Regions from separate parts of the Limnohabitans sp. TEGF002 genome, predicted to be linked through region 1. Evidence: predicted binding sites of a transcription regulator. Region 1 holds the regulator's gene; the other holds the start of a gene.
What was found. Region 1 encodes FNR, which switches genes on or off when oxygen is low (the NO sensors DNR and NnrR bind a similar motif). Its sites were predicted from a motif close to TTGATNNNNATCAA; they were not measured.

Region 1 (8,135 bases):
TTTTGACCTCGCATGAAAATGGATGAGACGGTGCCGGGTCCTCCGTTTCGTCCAACTTCAACACCGGGCTGGCCTTGAATCAGGTCCAGCAAGGTAGGCGCTTGTGAGCGCTCTATGTCCTCTCGGGTAATCACAGTCGCTGACGGAATCACATCAGAAAGCTTTTGCTCGACTCGTGCAGCAGAAACCACAACGGTACTCATTTCTGCGACCTGAGACTGAACAGATGCTGACATGGCTAAAGACAAAACGGAAAGTGCAGGCGCAAAACGGCGCGCACGAATGGAACGATTTTTCATTTAAAACTAACAAGTCAAACGCCCTCACCGCCTTCCCCGACAGTGCATGGGCTTTACAAACTGTCTTGCGACAGGTCACCTTGTTGGCCGGTATCCGGGCTGACAGAGCGACCTTCATCACCTTCCCAGCCGCCTGTTTCAGGGCGGCCAGTGGTTTGAGATAAAAGCTGGGTTTTCGTTTGACCGAAAACCCGTCTGCTTACCGTTGCGGGGGCAGCGCAGGTTAGGTGGGCCGAGTTGGCTTGTCCCTCCTGCTTCCCGTTGAACTGCGCGCCGTGAACCGGCATCGCGAGCACCAACAAGTTTGATTTTATCCGCCAAGCTGTCTGCCAGCCTACAAAATGGCCCCAAGCTCTACAATGTGAAACTTCTCTTCCTTTGTTTGCCATGGCCCATTCCAACACCATTGATCAAATTGCCGAGCGTGTGGATCATCTGTTGCTGCGCCACGAAGAGCTTCAACGCACCAACACTTTGCTGGCCCAGCAAGTTCAGGCGCTGACTCTCGAACGTGACCAACTCAAGTCCCGTCTGGCAGCCGCCAGAGCTCGCGTCGATGCGCTCATCGAGCGTTTGCCCGCTTCTAACGCACCCGCATCTCCTGAGGCTTCAGCATGAGCAACAAGCAATTGGACGTCCAGATCATGGGACAAAGCTATATCCTCGGTTGCCCTGAGGGTGGTGAAGATCGATTGCTGGGCGCCGTGCGCAAAGTGGATGAGGCCATGTGCAAGATCCGTGACGCCGGCAAGATCAAGGCACGCGACCGCATTGCCGTTTTGGCTGCCTTGAATCTGGCCTTTGAGCAAGACACCAAACCTGCACAGGCACCTGCTGCAACGACAAGTGCTGCCGATATCTCTGATGCATCACAGGAGCGCTTGTCGCAGCTGCTCAAGCGTCTGGACCATGTTCTGGAGCAAGACGGCCAATTGATCTGACCCAGACGTTGCTGTGTGCTGGGTCTTTTGAAAGACCTACAATGGCGCTGTCTGCAGTGCATGCCGGGCTTTATATTTCCTTGAACCAATGCTCTTAGAGCCCGGGCTTGGTACATTGGCTGGTGAGCGTGATCATCTCGCGTCAGATGAACCCAACGCCAGTCTGCCCTCGCCCACCTGAACCCCGGTTCAGGATGCCGGTCCGGTGGCACTTGCAGACACCTTCTTTTTTATCTCCCCCATTCCCCCATGATCATCGAACCTCTGCTGTTGGCCGAATTGGCTGTTCTTGGCCTTTGCACAGGCTTTTTGGCGGGCTTGCTCGGGATTGGCGGCGGCATGATCATGGTGCCGTTTTTGACCTACATGCTGGGGGCTCGAGGCGTCAGCCCTGACTTGGCCGTCAAGATGGCCATTGCCACGTCCATGGCCACCATCATTTTCACCAGCGTCTCCAGCGTACGTGCCCATCACAAGAAAAAAGCCGTGCGCTGGGATTTGGTCAAGGGCCTGGCCCCGGGCATCGTGATCGGTAGCCTGATTGGCAGCCTGGGCATTTTTGCCTTCGCAAAAGGCACGTATCTGGCTTTGTTCTTTGCCTTGTTTGTGGGCTTTTCGGCCACACAAATGTTTTTGGACAAAAAACCTGCACCGTCGCGTCAAGTGCCTGGTTTTCAGGGCTTGTTGGGCGCGGGCGGCCTGATCGGATTGCTATCGGGTCTGGTGGGTGCCGGCGGCGGTTTCATCAGCGTGCCTTTCATGGCCTGGTGCAACGTGGCCATCCACAACGCTGTAGCCACCAGCGCAGCACTGGGCTTTCCCATTGCGCTGGCCAACGTGGCCGGTTACATCGTGAGCGGCCAAAACGTTCAAAACCTCCCTGCCTACAGCTTTGGCTACTTGTGGTTACCCGCTTTGGTGGTGATTGCGGTGTGCAGCGTGCTGATGGCTCCTATTGGGGCGTCCACCGCGCACAAGTTGCCCGTCAAGCAACTCAAGCGGGTGTTTGCCAGCGTTCTGTACCTGCTGGCCGCTTACATGCTTTACAAAGGCCTGTTCGCCTGACCGCATGGCCCATCCCGCTGGCTTGGGCCAACTTCGCTGAACTCCAGCCGCAGTGTGGACCTGTTCAGCGCAGCACAATGCTGCCCGAAATGCTCACGACCACGCGCGACTTACCCGCCACCGCTGGCACCGGCATCGATGCTGGTGCGTCCATCTGGGCCATGGCCATGCGCGGCATGACAACGCCCTCGCCCACCTCTTGGGCACTCACGCGCACTTCTCTGAGCGTATAAGCCGCAAAGCCGAACTGCTTCGTCAGGGATTGCGCTTTGCTCTGAAAATGCGCCACAGCTTCGGCCTGGATGCGCGCTTCGGCCGCAGTTTTCTGCTCGGGACTCAGACGCCAGTCGATCTGCGACACCGTCAAATCGTGAATGCGCCCTGCGAGTGTGGTGATTTGCTCGACATCGCGGCCCTGCAAAATAAGTTGCGCTGAGCCCCCCCAGCCATTCATTTTGCCGTCACGGCCATAGCGCGGCGACACATTCATCTCACCCGTTTTCACCTCAAGAGCCCCGGGTTTGGCCATGGGAGAGGCCACGGCCAATGCGGCGGACACCATGGCGTTGAGCTGTTTTTGCACTGCAGGGGCCTGCAAGCCTTCTTTTTGCACCGACAAGGTGATCACCAACCAGTCTTGCGCGACCTCGGTCTGGGCCGAGGCACTCAAATGCAGGACTTGGTTCAGCGCGGCTTGTGCTGGTTGTGTCGAACTGGCTGCACTTTGGGCCTGCACCGATGCAACAGGCAGGGCCAGCGCCATCATCAGGGCCCACGCCAACGAGGGTGTTCGAATCAGTTTCATGGAGAGTCTTTCGAAGAAGGTGGCAAAAACATCGGGCACTTAACGCCACGATTCTGAACGTCGCAGCGAGCGTCACACGCCCCGAGCACTGCATTTTGGTGTCAGGGTGTAACGCACCATGGCGCTTGGTCATGCACCAGGCCCATCCACAAAGCCCAGGCCGACACCGACGCCAGCGCCAAGCCTGCCACACGCATGCCCCAGGCCCCATCGCCCAAGGTCTGCATGCGCAAAAACAGCCAAGGCCCGGCCCACAGGCTGATGCTGCTGCCCAAGGCAAACAAGGCCATGGTGGCCGCACCCTCCAAGGGCTGGCTGGTCAAGGCAGCCACCATCAAAGCCGAATACAACAAGCCACAGGGCATGAAGGCCCACAGCCCACCCACCATCCAGGGCGCGGCGCGCCCCCAGCGGCTGTTGAAAGCCCGCACGCGCGCCCACAAACGGCGCGCTGCAGCGTCGAGCCAGATGGGTTGCCTTGCCTGGAGCATGAGCAACAATCCCAGCACCAGAGCTGTCAGGTGCAGCAAGGTCCAGACCGGGCGAATGGCGGCCGACTGCGTGGTCAACCAGCCCAAGCCCTGCACGCTGGCCGCGGCCAAAGCACCCAGCAGCGCATAGCCGCCAAGGCGGCCCAACTGAAAAGCCAACAAAGCCTGCGCCCGCCGCTCGCCCGCCGCCTGGCCTAGGCCCGCACAGGCCGCGCCGCACATGGCCACGCAGTGCGGGCCACCCAGCACCCCCATCATCAAGGCCGTGATGGCCAAAGAACTTTGCATGGCTTGTTTGCTAGATTTTCAAGAAGTGCATTGTCGGCGATGCAGCCCTTCGCTCTACATCAAATGATTTTGGAAAACCGCGTGCGGTTGCGGTCAGCCTGCACATATCGGTCAAACACCATGGCCACGCCGCGCACAAAGAACCAGCCCATGGCTGTGACCTGAATGCCGCTCTCGCTCAACTGAACCAGGCCTTGTTCCTGCATCGCGTCAAGCTGGATCAGCTCTTGGGCAAACAGGGTCTTGAAGTCAATCAGCCAAGCCAGGTTGATGGACTCGTATTGCAACTGCCCTTGGCACATGAGCGCCATGATGACCGAGCGACGGATCAGGTCGTCGCGCGTGAGCGCCAAGCCCCGCACCACCGGCAAATGGCCTTGGTCAAGCAGATCGACGTACTCTTCCATGGTCTTGGCGTTCTGGCTGTAGGTCGAGCCAATGCGGCCAATCGAAGACACGCCCAGCGCAATCAGATCGCAATCGGCCTGCGTGCTGTAGCCCTGAAAATTGCGGTGCAAACGCCCCTGTCGTTTGGCCACAGCCAGAGCGTCATCGGGCAAAGCGAAGTGGTCCATGCCGATGTAGACATAGCCCGCATCGGTCAGCGCGTCGAGCGAGCGCGAGAGCATCGCCACCTTGGGGGCACCTGCTGGCAGCGCTTGCGCGTGAATGCGACGTTGCGGTTTAAAACGTTCGGGCAAGTGCGCATAGGCATACAGCGCAATGCGGTCAGGACGCAGACTTTTCACCTGCTCCAGCGTGCGGTCAAAAGACTCGGGCGTTTGCAGGGGCAAGCCGTAAATCAAATCGACATTGACCGATTCAAAACCGAGTCGGCGGGACGCCTCGACCAAGGCAAACACCTGGTCTGCAGGCTGGATGCGGTGCACGGCTTTTTGCACCGCAGGGTCAAAGTCCTGAACGCCAAAACTCAGGCGGTTGAAACCCAACTCGGCCAGAAACGCCAGCCGTTGCTCATTCACGGTGCGGGGATCCACTTCGACCGAATATTCACCACCCGGCACGAATTGGAAGTGCTCACGCAGCATGGCCATGAGTTGGCCTAACTCCTCGTCGCTCATGAAGGTGGGTGTGCCGCCGCCCAGATGCAATTGACTGACCGACTGGCCGCGCCCCAAATGGCGGGTGTGCAACTCGACCTCTTTGCGAAGGTAACGCAAATATTCCGTAGTCCGCTCTTTGTGTTTGGTGATGATTTTGTTGCAGGCGCAGTAATAGCAAAGCGATTCGCAAAACGGAATGTGCACATACAGCGACAGCGGTACTTGCTTGCCCACCGGGCCCGATTGGCGCTGTTTCAAGGCTTGCACGTAATCGGCCTCTCCAAAGGCTTCGACAAAGCGATCGGCTGTGGGGTAAGAGGTGTAGCGCGGGCCGGGCACGTCAAAGCGAGCCAGCAATTGCGGTGAGATGACGGACATGTGTCTGCCCCTTAATTCGAATGTAAACAGAACAAGGCCTCACTTTGCCTGCTTGCATCTGCTCATGTGTTGACTCAGGTCAAACCCTTTACCGGTTTTCGGGGATTTCTGGCAAGGACCGGGTATACCCTCAAATTCAGCGCTTGATTCGGTATAAGCTCAAGTCTTGATCCAAGGCAAATCCATTGCTCAACCAAGAGATAAACCATGAATCCCCAAGCCATCAAAGTCGCCTGCTCCAACTGCAATTTGCGCGAATTGTGCATGCCCATGGGCCTGAGCGACCATGACCTCAACCGCCTCGATGACCTCGTGGCCGTGCGCCGCAAAATCAAACGTGGCGACACCCTGTTCACTAACGGTGAAAAGTTCACGTCGCTCTACGCCATCCGCACCGGCTTCTTCAAAACCTGTCTGGCCACCGAAGACGGGCGCGATCAGGTCACGGGCTTTCAAATGGCGGGCGAGATCATTGGGCTGGACGGCATCGTGAACGACCAGCACAGCTGCGATGCGGTGGCACTCGAAGACGCCGAAGTCTGTGTCATGCCCTTTGACCGAATCGAAGAAATCTCGCGCGAAGTCACCGCTTTGCAGCACCACGTGCACAAGATCATGAGCCGAGAGATCGTGCGCGAGCATGGCGTGATGTTGCTTTTGGGCAGCATGCGGGCCGAAGAACGACTGGCCGCTTTTTTGCTGAATCTGGTGCAACGTTTGCACGCCCGAGGTTTCTCACAGTCCGAGCTGGTGCTGCGCATGACGCGCGAAGAAATTGGCAGCTACCTGGGCCTGAAGCTCGAAACCGTGAGCCGTACGTTTTCGAAGTTTGTGGAAGACGGCACCGTGGAAGTCAAGCAGCGCCACGTGCGCATTCTGGACACCGAGGGACTGCAGCGGCTGGTGAACAACACCTCACATTGCCACTGAGCCCTAGGCTCAAGCACTGAACAGGTGGTTCGGTGTCTTAACGGTTCACTTCAGCCGAGGACAGACCCAGCAGCGCAGTCAATGCGCTGGACACGATGGCCAAGGCCCAAAACGCAAAAAAGGCCAGCGTGTAAATTGCTTGCCTGGACAGGTCCAGGTCTTGCCCGAACCAATGCAGGTCGTGCGGATCCACAAACGCGAAGACCAAAACTTCCAGCAGTCCCGCCACCAAAAAAGCAGGCCAGGTGATCCACATCCAGCGTTGAGCGAGCATGGTGTCTCCTTTCGGAATCAGGGTTTGGTGGGTTCAGCAGCAGGCGCTTGCAGCGCAGCAGGCAACTCGCCCGTGGCCACATGGTTGCGTCCTTGCATGGCGGGGACATGGGTGATGCCCTGGCGCTCTTGCATGGCGGTGCGTGGCGTGACGTTGAGCACCGGATCGGGGTTGGTCGCGGCAATGTAGAACGTGATGAAACCAGCCACCACCACCACGGCGGGGCCACCAATGACCATCCACACCAATCCAAAACGCCACCAGGGTTGCCCCTCTTTGCTCACATTCAGAACCTTGTTCATGGCTGTCTTTCAAAAATAGGGGTCACTCAACGAGGGACCAGAAACACGGTTTTTTCGCTCAGCTGACCGACCGATTGGCCATCTGTCGATCGGGACTCGATGTGGAAATGGATCGGGTGCGAACCTGCGGGCGCTGCGTCGTAGGGCACTTGCAATCGCACGGACACCCATCGAGACTCGGTGGCCCCCACCTCCACCATCGGCTCAGTGGCCAGGGCCAGGCCCGGCAGACCCTCGACTTGCAACTGGAAAGTCAAGTTCTGCTCTGCCGCATTCATGATTTGCAAGCGGTACACGTTTTCAATTTTGCCGCCCACCACAATGCGGGCCATGGTGGCGCGGTCGCGCACGATGTCCACCTTGAACGGGTCTCGGTTCCACAAGGACACGCCAACACCAATGATGATGGCCCACAGCACAGTGGTGTAGACCAACACGCGAGGTCGGAAAATGCGCCGCAGCGTTTGCGCCCAGGCCCAGCCCTTGTCCATGGCGTTTTGCGTGGAGAACTTGATCAAGCCCCGCTCGTAGCCCACCTTGTCCATCACAGTGTCACACACGTCCACACAGGCGCCACAGCCAATGCATTCGTACTGCAAACCTTTGCGGATGTCGATGCCCGTGGGGCAGACCTGCACACACAAGGTGCAGTCCACACACGCGCCCAGCCCCAGGGCTTTGGGGTCTGCTTTTTTGGAGCGGGCACCGCGCGGCTCACCCCGCGCTTCGTCGTAGGTGACGATCAAAGTGTCCTTGTCGAACATGGCGCTCTGAAAACGCGCATAGGGGCACATGTATTTGCATACCTGCTCGCGCATGAAGCCTGCATTGCCGTAGGTGGCAAAACTGTAAAACAAGATCCAGAAAACTTCCCAAGGGCCAAACCCCAGCGACAAGATAGATGCCGTCAAATCGCGAATCGGCGTGAAGTAGCCGACAAAGCTGAACCCTGTCCAGAGTGACAACACGATCCAAGCCAGTTGCTTGCCCGTTTTGCGCCAGGCCTTGTTAAAGCTCATTGGCGCATCGTCCAGGCGCATGCGCGCGGAACGGTCGCCTTCAAACTGACGCTCGATCCACAGGAAAATTTCGGTGTAAACAGTTTGCGGGCAAGCAAAGCCACACCACAAACGCCCGGCGACTGCCGTGAACAAAAACAGCGACAGCGCAGAGATGACCAGCAAAGCCGTCAGGTAAATGAAGTCCTGCGGATACAACACCAGACCAAAAATGTAGAAACGGCGAGCGCCCAAGTCGAACAGCACCGCCTGGCGCTGCCCCCACTCCACCCAGGGCAA
Region 2 (8,135 bases), 1.4 Mb from region 1:
GACTTCGAGCAGGGCGCTTTGCACTTTGGCGGGCGCACGGTTGATTTCGTCGGCCAGCAGCAGGTTGGCAAACACCGGCCCCAGCACGGTGCTGAACTCGCTGGTTTTGAGGTTGAAGATGCGGGTCCCCACTAAGTCGGCAGGCAACAAATCGGGTGTGAACTGGATGCGCTTGAAGCTGCCACTCACGGTTTTTGCCAGCGTGTTCACGGTGAGGGTTTTGGCCAGCCCCGGCACGCCTTCAATCAGCAAATGGCCTTGCGCCAGGATGGCCACCAGAATGCGTTCGAGGAAAGCGTCTTGCCCCACCACCACGCGTTTGACTTCATAGAGCACACGCTCCATCAGCGCGGCGTTGACAGCAGTGCCTTGGGGCGTCTGGCCCTGGTTCCATGCCAATTCAGGGGGGTTCATGCACAAAGCCTTTCAGATCGGGTGGGTCATCAAAATCAAAACGGCGACACGCCCATGCCGCCGCCTGCGCTTTCAATGGTGGCGGCAAACACGATGCCAATGAAGGTGCGGGCCGAGGTGGGGTTGAGGATAGCGGTCACGATGCCCACCACTTCGCCGGCCATGTTGATCAGCGGGCCACCCGAGTTGCCGGGGTTGGCGGCAGCATCGGCCTGGATCAGGCCGCGCATCATGGTTTTGCCCTCAGAGCCGAAAGACCGGTTCAGGCCCGAGACCACGCCGGCCGAGACCGAGGGCCCGATGCCAAAGGGAAAACCGACCGCGACCACTTCATCACCCGGCTGCAGGTTCTGGCTGCTGCCCAGCGTGGCGGGCTGCAAGTCATCGGGCAGGCGCTTGGCCTTGATCACCGCCAGATCGTTTTCAGGTTGCACACCAATCACCAGCGCTTCCGATTCCGTGCCATCGGCAAAAGTGACCTGAATGCGTTTGGCACCTTGCACCACATGCAAGTTGGTCAGGATGACGCCTTCTTCCGAGATCACCACGCCAGAGCCCACGCCGGTGTTTTGCATCTCGCCTTTGGGGTTTTTCTGGTCTTCGTCTTGAGTGTTCACACGCACCACCGAAGGCGCGATCAGCTGCGCAGCGCGTGCGGTCCGCGAAGGCAGTTCCTGGGTGTTCAGGGTGTGCAGCACCGCCGCGTTGATGTCGTCTTGGGTCAACCGCTGGGGTGCGCCCACCTGCCGGGTCAGGGCCCAAGTGAGCGTGGCGCTGAGCAAGGCGCACAGCAGCAAAGCGGCCCAAAGCGGTAGGCGTTGCAAGCGCTGGGTGATGTTGCTGCTGCGGGAAGCCGTGCGCGCTGGATGGGTATCGTCCGCTTTTGCCGGTGCAGGAAGCATTCTGTCAGCCCCTTGTCCAGAGGGCTTTCGGCTGTAGAGCGCGGCGCGTTTCATCGTTGATGGAGCCTTCGGTGATACAGTGGCCAGACTTCATAGCACGCCACACAACATGCACTTTATCTGGCCCGAGCTGCTTTGGCTATTGCTGTTGATCCCCCTGTTGGTGGTGGGGTACATCCGGGCTTTGCGCCGCAAACGCACCGATGTGGTACGTTATTCCAGCCTGGCGCTGATCCGGCCCGCTTTGGGCCCGGGGCACCGAATCCGCAGGCACATTCCCCCCGCTTTGCTGCTGTGCGCCCTGACTCTGGTGCTGCTCGGCACCGCCAGGCCCAGTGCCCGGATCTCTTTGCCTGCCGACTACCTGACCCTGGTGCTGGCCATGGACGTGTCGCGCAGCATGCTGGCCGAAGACGTGCCGCCCAGCCGCATCGTAGCGGCCCAGCAGGCAGCCAAATCCTTTTTGCAAGAACTGCCAGGCCATGTGCGTGTGGCCGTCGTTTCTTTTGCTGGCAATGCGCAACTGGTCCAGGGCGTGACGGACCAAAAAGATGAGTTGCTGGCCGCCATCGATGGTTTTCAACTGCAGCGCGGCACGGCCACCGGCAGTGGCTTGCTAGTGGCCCTGAACACCTTGTTGCCCGAGTCGGCCATTGACTTGGAGTCGGTGTTGTACGGCGCCGAATTCAAATCGGGCAGCTTGGCAGCGCAAAGCGGTGGGCTGTCAGGGAGATCGCTGGACCAGCGCCCTGCCCCCGGGTCCGCAGAGCCATCCAAACCAGTGCCTGTGGGCTCGTACACGGCCGGTGCGGTGATCTTGCTTTCCGATGGGCGCCGCACCACCGGGCCCGATCCGGTCGAAGTGGCCAAGTGGGCAGCTTCCAAGGGGGTGCGTGTGTACACCGTGGCCTTTGGCACGCCCAATGGCTTCATACCCGGTTTGGAGGGCTTTTCTTTCTATGCCAGGGTCGATGAAGAGGCCTTGCAAAAAGTAGCAGAGACCACAGGCGCCGAGTTTTTCAGGGCTACCAACGCCAGTGAACTTGCCAACATTTACCAGCACCTTTCATCCAAGTTCACGCTGGAGCGGCGTGACACCGAAATCAGCGCTTTGCTGGCGGCGCTGGCGGGTGTTTTGGCTTTGCTGGCCATGGGCCTTTCCATGCGCTGGTTTAGACGCTGACCCAGACTTGATCGGTCAATGCCCAGCTCTTTTCAGGCCGTTGCATGGTCATTTTCGGCGGACAAAGACTGGGCGCCCCACTGTGCGCAACGGTCTGCCGCACTGGACATGCCCTTGGCATCCACCGGGAAAAAACCGGGGATGTCGTACTTGTCAAAGTGCGCATAGGACGAAAAGGCCATCGCCCAATCTGAAAACTGCCGATCGGTGATAGGGCCTCGCGACAAAAGCTGCAAGCTGTGGTGCCGCTCATCGCGCTGCAGGCTTTTCCATAAAGCATCGAGCGAGCCCGAAGGGCCCTCGATGCACTGGACAAAGATTTCCTCGGTGTAGAGCAAATGCCCCGTGATGCCCAGGCTCAGGTTGCGCTTGCGGCACTGAACCAGCAAATTGAACAAGTGCAAGCTGCCCAGCTTGTGGGTGGCTTGTGAGCGGTAAACCAGGCGCTCCAACATAAGGGCTCCGAATAATAAGTGGCAATATTTTGGGTGGGTGCCTTGATACGGACCTTACAGGCATATTGGTGACTCTTCGGTTCACCGGCTTGGGCTAATCTTTGCTGATTGCTTAACAACTGGAGAATCCCATGCTCACACTCTGCGGCTTTGCAGCCAGCAATTACCACAACAAAGTCAAATTCGCCCTGCTCGAAAAAGGCGTGCCCTTCGAAGAAGAATTGGCTTGGGTCGGTGCCACCGACGCTGCCGCCAGCCCCTTGGGCAAAGTGCCTTACCTCAAAACCCCCGATGGCGCGATGTGCGAATCGGCCGTGATGCTGGAATACATCGAGCAAAAGTACCCACAAAACCCCTTGATCCCTGCCGATCCTTTTGCTGCTGCCAAAGTCCGCGAATTGGCGCTGTTTTTGGACTTGCACCTGGAGCTGGTCGCTCGCAACCTGTACCCAGAAGCCTTTTTTGGTGGCAAGGTGAGCGACTCGGTGAAAGAAAAAGTGGGCGCGCAACTCGAAAAGAACGTCGCCGCGTTTGCCAAGCTGGCCAAGTTTTCGCCTTTTGTGGCGGGCGACAGCCTGACGCTGGCCGACTGCGCGGCCGTGACCCACCTGCCTTTGATCTCTGGCGTGACCAAAGTCATTTACGGCAAAGACTTTTTGGCAGACCTGCCAGCTCGCGACTACCTGAAGATGATGGGTGAGCGCCCCCACATGCAAAAAGTCAACGCCGACCGCAAAGCCAATATGGATTTGATGATGTCGCGCATGAAAGCCAAAAGCTGAGTCTGTGCGCTTGAGCACTTAAGGCACATCAACCCCGACCCATGGCAAATGCCATGTGGCTCTGGGGTTGACCCACATCAATACCGCGTCACCCCAGACGCATAGGATGAAGCCATGACTTCATCCCACACCCCATCCCTCTCCGCCCACCGCGAGCGCCTTTTGCATGAGCGCACGCAACTGCTGCAACGCATCGCCCAAGAGCGTGGTGGTTTGGTTTCACGCGCCGATATGGCCGCTGAACATGATGTGCGCAGCTTGGATGACCAAGCCCAAGCCATTTCCGAGCGCGACGAAGAGTTCGCCATGAACGAACACGAAACGGCCGAGCTGGGAGACATCGAAGCAGCACTGGAACGCATGGATGCGAGCACCTATGGCCATTGCACCGCCTGTGGCGTGAGCATCCCGCCTGCACGCCTGAACGTTTACCCAACCGCCAAACGCTGCATCGATTGCCAGACTGTGGTCGAGCAGCGCCGTTGATTTTTAACCAAGGATGTTAATGAGTACTTTTCATGCTGTGGTCTGGATGGACCACCAAGAAGCCCATGTGGTCATGTTTGACCGTGAGCACGTTGAAGCGCAGCGCATCAAATCGCGCAGCCACCACAAACACCAAGGCAAAGCCGGAGACACTGCGGCCTTTTTTGCGGAGGTGGCCAAAGCGCTGGCGGGCGCACGCGAAGTGCTGTTGACGGGCCCAAGCTTGGCACGCAACGAATTCCGAGATTGGTGCACCACCCACCAAAAAAGCATTGCAGCGGTTGTTGTCGACAGCATCGCCAGCGATCACCCCTCGGATGCGCAACTGGTGGCCATGGCCAAACAGTATTTCAAGAAATTTGACGCGATGGCAGCAGACCCCTCGCATACCTGAGCGCTTGCGGCAGCCCTGCTCAGGCGGGTGGGTGCATTCGGGTTGTTCCGGCTGCCCCAGCGCCTAACTGGCTGATATGCTTTCGGGCATGCACAGCCTTTTTCATTTTGCTTTTCATGTCACCGACCTCGACGAGGCCCGCCGTTTTTATGGCGGCCTCCTCGGCTGCCAAGAGGGTCGCTCCACCGACACCTGGGTGGACTTTGACTTTTTCACACACCAGATTTCCCTTCACTTGGGCGAGCCTTTCAAAACGACCCTCACGGGCCGTGTCGGCGACCACATGGTACCCATGCCGCACTTCGGCCTGGTTTTGCAAAAGGACGATTGGCAAGCCCTGGCAGACCGATTGCAAGCGGCCAATTTCAACTTCGTGGTCGAACCTCACTTGCGCTTTGCCGGTCAGCCCGGCGAGCAATGGACCATGTTCTTCATGGACCCATTCGGCAACCCGATTGAAGTCAAAGGCTTTGCCGACCTGAGCACGGTTTACGCGAGCTGATGGGCATGGAGCACACCTTTGCTTCGGCCACCATCTTGCTGCTGCTGATCACCGACCCGCTGGGCAACATCCCGATTTTTGTCAACACCTTGCGAGCAGTTCCGCCCGAGCGGCGTGCCCGCGTCATCGTGCGTGAAGTGTTGATTGCTTTCGGTCTGCTGCTGGCTTTTATGTTCGTGGGGCAATCGTTCCTGAAAGCCTTGAGCTTGTCGGACGTTTCCCTGCAAATCGGCGGCGCGGTGGTGCTGTTTTTGATTGCTTTGCGGATGATCTTTCCGCCCCCACCCCAAGACACCCCCGTGCCTGTGGCTGAGCCCTTGATCGTGCCCTTGGCCATTCCTGCCTTGGCAGGCCCTTCGGCCATGGCGACGGTGTTGCTGTTGGTCAGCCAAGCGCCCGAGAGGCGCTTGGAGTGGGTCGCTGCGCTCACGGTGACCATGCTGGTGTGCGCCGTGGTGTTGCTGCTGGCTGAACGCCTGCAACGCGTGGTGGGTTTGCGCGTGGTCTCTGCCTTTGAACGTTTGATGGGCCTGATTCTGGTGTCCATCTCCGTCGAGATGCTGATCCGGGGCTTGAAGTCGCTGGCGCAAAGCTGGCCACACTGAAGCCCAGCTGTCTGAAATCAATTGAATGAATTGAGCCTTCGGCTGTCCAAGGGCACCTCTTGCTTGGTGCGCGGTTTGCCTATTGGTGCAGCTGTCTGGCCTTTTTGGGTGGCCGCCATGTCTTCTTCGCTGGGGTATTGTCCGAGCAGCCAATAGTCAAACACACGCCGAGCAATGGGAGCGGCCGAAGCCGCACCGAAACCGGCGTTCTCCACCACCACCGCGACCGCAATTTGCGGCTTGTCGGCAGGGGCATAGGCCATGTACAAGGCATGGTCACGCTGGTATTCGGACAAATTGGCGGCGTTGTACTTTTCCTTTTGGCCGATGGTCACGGCTTGCGCTGTACCTGTCTTGCCTGCGCTGGTGTATCCAGCCCCGGCAAACACGCGCGCCGAGGTGCCTGACGTCACCACGCCCACCAAGCCATTGCGAATCACTTCCATGTGCTCGGGTTTGTAGCCCAGGTCCACAGGCTCTGTCGCATTGACTTGGATTTGCGCGTGGGTCAAGGCATCTTGAATGGCCGTGACGACGCGGGGCTTGAACTGCACACCTGCATTGGCCAGTGTGGCAGTGGCAGAGGCCAACTGAAGCATGGTGAAGGTGTTGTAACCCTGCCCAATGCCCAATGAAATGGTTTCTCCGCCGTACCATTTTTTTTGCTCGGGTTTTTTGTAATAACTTCGCTTCCAGTCAGTGCTGGGCAGGATGCCGCGCACTTCCCCCGGCAAATCAATGCCAGTGATCTGACCAAAGCCCAGCGGTTTCATGAAGTCATGGATCGCATCGACACCCATCTCATTGGCGAGAGAGTAGTAGTACACGTTGCTGGACAAGACGATGGAGCGCACCATGTCCACAGGTCCCAGGCCGCTATCGCCATGGCTGCGGAAAGTGTGCCCGCCATAGGTCCATGAACCCGCATCGTTGATGATGGTGTTGGCGCTGCGCTTGCCTGTGGCCAATGCGGCCATGGCCATGAAGGGCTTGTAGGTCGAACCCGGCGGATAGGTGCCACGCAAAGCCCGGTTGAGCAAAGGTTTGTCGATCGACTCGTTGAGCTTTTGCCAGTTTTCGACGTCAATGCCATCGACAAACAAATTGGGGTCGAAGGTGGGCTTGCTGACAAAAGCCAGCACCTCACCCGAGTTGGGATCCAGCGCGACCAATGCACCGCGCCGATCACCAAACAAGTCCTCCACCATTTTTTGTAACTGAATGTCGATCGACAACACCACGTTTTGCCCCGGCGTGGCCAGGCGACTCGACAGGCTGCGGGTGGCGCGGCCTCCGGCCGAAGTCTCCACCTGGTTCACCCCGGTGATGCCATGCAACTCACGCTCGTAGCGCTGCTCCACACCCAGCTTGCCGATGTACTCGGTGCCCCGGTAATTGCCGGCGTCGTCCTCTTCTTCAATGCGTTCTTTTTCTTTGGCGTTGATGCGACCGATGTAGCCCACCACGTGGCTGGCCAATTCGCCGTAAGGGTATTGCCGAAAAAGGCGGGCCTTGATGTCCACGCCCGGAAAGCGATAGCTCTGAGCGCTGAAACGCGCCACCTCTTCATCACTCAATCGGGTTCGAATGGGCAGCGAGTCAAAGCTGCGCGAGTCCTCGCGCAAGCGTTTGAACCTGCGCCGGTCCTTGCCCTGAATCTCGACCACCTCCGACAAAGCATCGATGGTGGCTTCCAGGTTGGCCACACGCGAAGGCGTGATTTCCAAGGTGTAGGCCGAGTAATTGCTGGCCAGCACGACGCCGTTGCGGTCCAGGATGGTGCCGCGTGGCGGCACCGTCGGGATAACGGCTGTGCGGTTGCTTTCGGCCTGCTCGTGCAAATCCTCGTGCCGCACGATCTGCAAATAAGACAGCCGCGCAACCAACAACAAAAAGCACACCAGCACCACCAGCTGCATGACGGTCACCCGAGCGCGGAACCGTTGCAGTTCGGCCTGGCTGTCACGCAACTCGGCAAGGGAGGGCAGCCTGAGTGACATGGTCAAAGGGGACGGATGTTGTCAGGGTCAAACGCGCGCCGCTGTGGCGCGAGCAACAACGCACCCACCAAGGGCCAAAGGGCAGCCTGAACGAATGGCATCAGCAACTGGGTCCAGTGCGGCCAGACATCGTGAACGATCAGGCGAGTGCCCCATTCGAGCAAGGACGCCGCCAAAAACAAGGGCACGATCTGCAGGGTTTGCTCACGCAACGGAAACCACAACAGCCGACGCTGAACCGCCAGCGCCAAACTGCTGAGCACGACGTAAGACAAGGCGTTTTGCCCCAGCAAGGCCGACTCGTGCACGTCCAGAGCCAAACCCAGCACAAACGCCAACACCACACCCACACGTCGTGGCTGATAGACGTTCCAAAACACCACCACGATGGCCAGCACATCGGGCAGCCAGC

Region 2: a site for FNR is predicted at 3,804-3,817, ahead of ACZ5SR_RS02410 (TraR/DksA family transcriptional regulator). Genes of this name have one in related genera too.

What each region holds. Positions count from the first base shown of each region.
Region 1 covers NZ_AP029224.1:1,884,818-1,892,952, forward strand. Annotated here, with positions in the region: gene ACZ5SR_RS09300 (TonB-dependent receptor domain-containing protein) at 1-299, opposite strand, end outside; cobalamin riboswitch at 368-614, opposite strand; gene ACZ5SR_RS09305 (DUF904 domain-containing protein) at 687-917, shown strand; gene ACZ5SR_RS09310 (cell division protein ZapA) at 914-1,240, shown strand; RNA gene ssrS (6S RNA) at 1,286-1,465, shown strand; gene ACZ5SR_RS09320 (sulfite exporter TauE/SafE family protein) at 1,490-2,305, shown strand; gene ACZ5SR_RS09325 (SIMPL domain-containing protein) at 2,370-3,110, opposite strand; gene ACZ5SR_RS09330 (sulfite exporter TauE/SafE family protein) at 3,212-3,889, opposite strand; gene hemN (oxygen-independent coproporphyrinogen III oxidase) at 3,949-5,331, opposite strand; gene fnr (fumarate/nitrate reduction transcriptional regulator Fnr) at 5,539-6,261, shown strand; gene ACZ5SR_RS09345 (hypothetical protein) at 6,299-6,535, opposite strand; gene ACZ5SR_RS09350 (nitrogen fixation protein FixH) at 6,553-6,837, opposite strand; gene ccoG (cytochrome c oxidase accessory protein CcoG) at 6,864-8,135, opposite strand, start outside.
Region 2 covers NZ_AP029224.1:475,396-483,530, reverse strand. Annotated here, with positions in the region: gene ACZ5SR_RS02435 (AAA family ATPase) at 1-414, opposite strand, end outside; gene ACZ5SR_RS02430 (S1C family serine protease) at 450-1,370, opposite strand; gene ACZ5SR_RS02425 (VWA domain-containing protein) at 1,426-2,499, shown strand; gene ACZ5SR_RS02420 (BLUF domain-containing protein) at 2,532-2,954, opposite strand; gene ACZ5SR_RS02415 (glutathione S-transferase) at 3,086-3,736, shown strand; gene ACZ5SR_RS02410 (TraR/DksA family transcriptional regulator) at 3,851-4,222, shown strand; gene ACZ5SR_RS02405 (hypothetical protein) at 4,242-4,616, shown strand; gene ACZ5SR_RS02400 (VOC family protein) at 4,705-5,118, shown strand; gene ACZ5SR_RS02395 (MarC family protein) at 5,124-5,723, shown strand; gene mrdA (penicillin-binding protein 2) at 5,741-7,723, opposite strand; gene mreD (rod shape-determining protein MreD) at 7,726-8,135, opposite strand, start outside.